DNA from 2 places in the Paenibacillus shunpengii genome. Region 2 is predicted to be linked to the other one. Evidence: riboswitches for the same ligand, from Rfam matches in the RefSeq annotation. Region 2 holds a riboswitch; the other holds the start of a gene.
What was found. A riboswitch is a leader RNA that binds a small molecule or an ion and turns the genes downstream of it on or off. The one in region 2 is predicted to bind ZMP and ZTP.
Positions count from the first base shown of each region.

Region 1: another riboswitch for ZMP and ZTP. It lies ahead of ACFSVM_RS01900 (bifunctional 5,10-methylenetetrahydrofolate dehydrogenase/5,10-methenyltetrahydrofolate cyclohydrolase); the one in region 2 lies ahead of ACFSVM_RS22690 (TIGR01440 family protein).

Region 1 is NZ_JBHUMJ010000002.1:444,835-447,994, reverse strand. Features, by position in the region: gene ACFSVM_RS01915 (hypothetical protein) at 1-554, opposite strand, end outside; gene ACFSVM_RS01910 (sigma-70 family RNA polymerase sigma factor) at 595-798, opposite strand; gene ACFSVM_RS01905 (sigma factor) at 814-1,116, opposite strand; ZMP/ZTP riboswitch at 1,375-1,454, shown strand; gene ACFSVM_RS01900 (bifunctional 5,10-methylenetetrahydrofolate dehydrogenase/5,10-methenyltetrahydrofolate cyclohydrolase) at 1,507-2,364, shown strand; gene ACFSVM_RS01895 (alpha-glucuronidase family glycosyl hydrolase) at 2,540-3,160, opposite strand, start outside.
Region 2 is NZ_JBHUMJ010000011.1:154,811-157,970, reverse strand. Features, by position in the region: gene ACFSVM_RS22700 (manganese efflux pump MntP) at 1-197, shown strand, start outside; gene ACFSVM_RS22695 (low molecular weight protein arginine phosphatase) at 312-884, shown strand; ZMP/ZTP riboswitch at 956-1,038, shown strand; gene ACFSVM_RS22690 (TIGR01440 family protein) at 1,234-1,830, shown strand; gene glyA (serine hydroxymethyltransferase) at 1,873-3,120, shown strand.

The DNA.
Region 1 (3,160 bases), on a different contig from region 2:
GTTAGCTCTTCAATCTCTTGTAAGCTTAATTTTTCATTGTTGAGTTCAGGTCCATATGCATTCGTAAACGAACCATGCTTGTTGATAAAGTCCGATGAATTGCTTCCTCCAGATACTGAGTTGAAGAAGTCCATAACATCTCCTTCATTAACTACCGTCACCTCATCCATACGGAATTGGTTTAGTATCGCGGCAAGCGCCTTATCTCCGAGCGGAGTCGCGATCATGACTCCTGCCACAGCCGCCGCCGTTGCTATGCTGAGCCACTTCTTAACCGGCTTTTTCATATGATGCTTTTTCTTTACAACAGCGGTCTGCTTCTCCTGATTCTGATGATCCGTCATATCGTATCTCTCTCCCCTGATTTCATTTTTTAATACACCTTTTAATACATCTTCCTTTAATGGATGTGCTGCCTTAGGCCCGTTTCCACGCTCCATGGACCATGCTGACCACTTGGGGCTCATTTCTTCTTCTTCAAGCCTTGACGCCAGCTTGTTCCAAGCATCTTCAAGCTGCTTGTTCTCGTCTTTTCCGTTCGGCTTTGATGTCATGTGCACGTTCAACTCCTTACTATGCTAATTGGTATGATCCTCAGGACTGTGGCGCGGACTTTCCCTGAACCTTTCTCCTCAGCTTGCTTGTAGCTCTGCTTAACATCGATCCGACAAGGGGAGGCCTTACATTCAGTTCTTCCGCTATCTCTGCATAACTGTAGCCTGAATACTTCAGCATCAGCAGTTGTCTGTCGCGCTCCGGCAGATCATCCATCCATTCACGTACTTCTTCCTGATCCATACGCTTCAGTACAATCTATTCTCCAGAGGACAGGAGCTGCTCTCTGCTGTCATAGTACTGCTCCTGCTTCTCCTTGAGCTTCCGTTCTCGTATTTTTTTACTCATATAATCATATCCGATGCGAGTCAGTACACGGTGAAGCCATGCACCTATCGCACCCGGATCATCTGGCGGATTCCGATACAGCCGAATAAATACCTCTTGCGCAAGATCTTCCGCGGCGGCTTCATCCTGGATCAGAGCCATCAGTTTTCGTCGTACAATAGGGTAATGCTCTTCAAACACTGTACGGAAAACGTCGATTTCCTGTCCTTCCATATGTTTAACGTCTCCTTTCAGCTGCAGCTATACATAAGACGGACGACGGTTTATTTTTATAGCACGTTTTATAAAAATGTTTAATTGAGTCCTTTTTCAGATTCTATATTAATTATACCGAAGCCGGATATAGCTCATCATTCCAAATCTTGTGTATCCCTATTGAACAATTCGACAAAATGAAGTACCATCATGGGTGAGCTTCGTTTTTTTAACTGTTCCTTCATAATGAGGTCTCACTTATACATTACAATTAAGAACGTCACATGTAACTGGCGTACACGGTGAACCGTGAGGGAGCATGTGATTAGATATAGCCGTACGCCTGGGCAGAGGTAAGGAAACTTAGGTTTCCTTGCCTCTTTTTTACTTTGAAAGGGCGATGTGATTATGAGCGACAACACACTGATTCTGAATGGTCAAACGGTAGCAGATTACATGAGAGAAGAAACGGGAGCAAAGGTGAAAGAACTGAAGGAGCGGGGAATCCAGCCGTGTCTGGCTACCATCCTGGTTGGAGATGACCCTTCTTCGGCAACTTACGTACGTATGAAAGGGAATGCTTGTGCACGAATCGGGGTGGAGTCGATCAAGGTGGTGCTTCCTGCCGAGACAACGACAGAGGAACTGATTCAAGAAATCAATAAGCTGAATCAAGACCCTTCCGTTCACGGCATTCTGCTGCAGCATCCGGTCCCGCATCATATTGATGAAAGAGCATGCTTTGACACGATCAGCATTGAAAAAGATGTAGACGGAGTAACGACGCTTGGCTATGCACTGAACGCGTTTGGCGAATCGGATTATCCATCCTGCACACCGCAGGCCATTATCCGCATTCTTGACTTCTATAACATTCCAATGGAGGGCAAGCACGCCGTAGTCATCGGCCGCAGTCCGATCCTTGGCAAACCGGTATCGGCGATGCTGCTGAATCGCAATGCAACGGTGACAACCTGCCACTCCAGAACGGTAAATATTGAAGCGATTGTGAAACAAGCAGACATTGTTGTGGCTGCCGTGGGTAAACCGAACTTCGTACAAGGAGATTGGATCAAGCCGGGAGCCGTTATCGTTGATGCAGGCTACAACAAAGGGAACATCGGTGATGTCGACTATGATGCCTGCTTGCCGCACTCCTCTGCCATCACACCTGTACCTGGCGGTGTCGGCCCCGTTACCATCGCGACCTTAATCGAGCATACGGTAAAATCGGCGTACAAGTCATTACTGAAGCAAGAGCAGTAATTTCATGATGCAGCATTTTTAAGCGATTAGCTTGCAAAGATTATAAAAGGGCCCTTCCTGATGGAAGGGCCTGATGGCTATCATAGCATATTTTTCCAAATTATATTATACATAAATCCTTATCATATCAAATGAGGGGAGCACCATTCTGAATCAGATAAGCTCCTCTGTAAATCTAATAAATGGTACGATCAAGCTCATCTGAAATTCCTGATTTACGATAGAAATAAGTATTGATAATGTCTCTCCATTCCTTCGAATGAGCAAGCTGTCCCTCCAACCGTTCCATTACACCCTGATAGCGCTCGGAATCAATCTGTCCCTCAAGCTTGCTCCAGCGCCGAATCAACGTCTCGACACCTTCCACACCTTCAAAGTGAGTATCATAGATATGCTGAATGACCGTCTTGCCGGACTTCAGGACATGCGTATACGGTACATGATGGAAGAAGAGCAGCAATTCATCCGGACAGGTCTCCAGTGATTCGTACTTATGAGCATTTTCCGGGAAATATTGCGCTGTATAACCGGTACCATTCTTGACCGTCCGATTGACGCCGATGCCATGACAGTCTGCAAAATGATACGTTCCCCACCTGGAATATTCATAGCCGTCCACATTAGGTCCATAGTGATGGTCCGGATTAACCATCCAGCCTACGCCAAGCGGTGAAGTGTAGCTCTCATAGATGGGCCACGAATCCTGAAGCATCGTACTTACAGCCTCAAGCACCTCAGGGTTTGATCCAAAGGTTTGCTTGATCCATTCGGAGGTAATCTGCTCCTCGGCTAAATC
Region 2 (3,160 bases):
CCTTCTCCGTTGGTGTAACCCTCGGTATGTTCAAGAGTGATTTATGGCTGACCGTTATCGCCTTCGGCATCTGTGGTTTCGTGATGTCGATGGTCGGTTTATTAATAGGCAGAAGAGTGAGCCGTAATCTCGGAGAATACGGAGAAGCTGTAGGAGGGGCCATATTGCTGGCTTTTGGCATGCTGTTCATCTTCTAGCTCGATTTTTCTCTTTTGCATATTGAGACGAAGCGTCATACAATAGAATTCATCTCATAGGGAACTTAATGACAATGGATTTCATCCAGTTATACAGACGACGGAGGTGACAATATGAAGAATATTCTATTCGTATGTACAGGCAATACATGCCGCAGCCCGATGGCAGAGGGTCTGTTTCGCAAAGCTGCTGCTTCAAGAGGTATTGATGTCGAAGTTCGATCCGCAGGAGTGTCTGCGATAGATGGAAGTACCATCTCTCGTCATGCAGCTGCTGTGCTCAGGGATCACGATATTCAGGATGTCATAACTTCATCCTCGGTCAATCGCGATCTAGTCCAATGGGCAGATCTTATATTAACCCTAACGGGTTCACATAAGCAGCAAGTCATTCATCACTATCCTGAGTGTGCTGATAAGATCTACACGCTGAAGGAATATGCAGAAGATGATCCGAAAGTCCTGGCTGATCTTAAGGAACGGGATCGATTGTATGCAGAATGGCAAATGAAGCGTGCGCTTGGACAGGAAGTGCTGGACTCGGATCGTCAGCGTATTATCGAAATCCAGCAGCGAATTCCAAGCTTTGATATTTCAGACCCTTTTGGGGGCAGCAGAGAAGATTATGATGTGACGGCAGCGGAGATCCGTTCTGCGGTTGAGCGTGTACTGGATAAGCTCAGCTGATTTTTTTGGTGCAGCACTCTAGAAATAGTTGATTTCTAACATCTGATGTTCTATGATGAAGAAGATAAATGAGATTCCGGTGTAACTGGCGACAAGTGTGGATTAAACCACGATGGAGCATCGGAGATAACGGCCGGTCGCCTGGGCAAAAGAGCATTTCTTGCACGCAAGGTATACTTGTGTGGGAGACTGCTCTTTTTTCGTATTTCGTCATATTTTTCGGTATAATAAGACTCAAATGATCTTGGCAGATCGCAAAATAGGGCGAATTAGACGATTCTCATGAGTGAACAACTCTTTCTTGCGATCGTTTTGAAGTCACAAACGGAAGGGGAGGGTTCATTAGGCTATGGAACAGAACAGCAGTCACCCGGAATTGGACCAAATTACGGCACAGACAGCTGAGGTGCTGGAAGAGCTTGCGATTGAAGGAAAGCTTGGTCCAGGTAAAGTCGTCGTCATTGGCACCAGTACAAGCGAGGTAGCAGGCAAGCGCATTGGGACAGCTGGAGCCTCAGAGATTGCACAAGCATTGCTTCAAGGTATAAATGAAGTGAAGAATGCTTACGGTTTTGAGGTTGCTGTGCAGTGCTGCGAGCATTTGAACCGAGCATTGGTTCTGGAGCGTTCGCTGCTTGAGAGGCTTGGACTTACGGAGGTAGCAGCCGTACCGGTTCCGAAGGCAGGAGGCTCCATGGCCGCCGCAGCTTATCGATCTCTGCAAGAACCCTGTCTTGCCGAAACGATTGAAGCGCATGCGGGCATGGATATCGGTGAGACACTCATCGGCATGCATTTGAGGAGAGTTGCTGTTCCTTACCGTACAGCAAGGCGTTATATTGGGGAAGCACGGGTGACTACCGCATTGTCGAGGCCGAAGCTTATTGGCGGAGAGCGTGCGGTGTACCAGCTTGATGTAATCGGCAACACTTCAACTTGTGATTGAGAATTTAATTAAAACAGCTATCATATGGGAGGAATTCAAGTTATGGATCAATTGCGCAAAGCAGACCCGGCAGTACTCAATGCGATGGGATTGGAATTAAAGCGTCAGCAAAACAATATCGAGCTGATCGCCTCTGAGAATATCGTCTCCGAAGCAGTTATCGAAGCGATGGGCTCCGTACTTACAAATAAATATGCTGAGGGCTACCCTGGCAAACGTTACTATGGCGGATGCGAACATGTTGACGTGGTTGAAGATATCGCTCGTGAGCGTGCCAAAGAATTGTTTGGTGCAGAGCATGTCAACGTTCAGCCGCACTCCGGTGCACAGGCGAATATGGCTGTATATCTTGCTGCGCTCAAACCGGGAGACACTGTGCTCGGGATGAACCTTGCACATGGTGGTCATTTAACACATGGCAGCCCGGTGAATGCATCGGGTCTTCTCTATAACTTTGTTGCTTATGGTGTTCAGGAAGATACATTCCGCATCGATTACAATGAGGTTCGCAAAGCGGCGTTTAAGCATCGTCCTCGTCTGATCGTAGCAGGCGCAAGTGCATATCCGCGCACCATTGATTTTGAAGCACTTGCGAGCATTGCTAATGATGTAGGCGCATTGTTCATGGTGGATATGGCCCATATTGCAGGTCTCGTGGCGGCAGGTCTGCATCCAAATCCAGTGCCTCATGCTCATTTTGTAACGACAACAACGCATAAGACACTTCGCGGACCACGCGGTGGTATGATCCTTACGCGCAAGCCATGGGCTGCTGCGATTGACAAGGCTGTATTCCCAGGAAGCCAGGGCGGACCTTTGATGCATGTTATTGCTGCCAAAGCGGTTGCTCTGGGTGAAGCTCTTCAGCCTTCTTTCAAAACCTATGCACAAAATGTAGTCAAAAATGCTCAAGTTCTTGCGGAAACTCTGATTGCCGAAGGTCTGAATATCGTTTCCGGCGGAACGGACAACCACTTGATGCTGATTGATACCCGTAATATCAACATTACAGGTAAAGATGCCGAGCATGTGCTGGATTCGATCGGTATCACTGTCAACAAAAATGCGATCCCGTTTGATCCTACAAGCCCGTTTGTTACGAGCGGTATTCGGATTGGTACGCCTGCAGCAACTTCCCGCGGTATGGACGAAGAAGCGATGGTTGAGATCGGTAAAATTATCGCCAAAACGCTGAAGAACGCTCAAGACGCTACGGTGCTGGAAGAAGTGAAACGACAAGTAACTGCATTAACTGACAAATTCCCGCTTTATCCGGAGCTAAAGTACTAAAATGAAACAAATTTTCCTATACTAAGAATTAGCTGTTTCG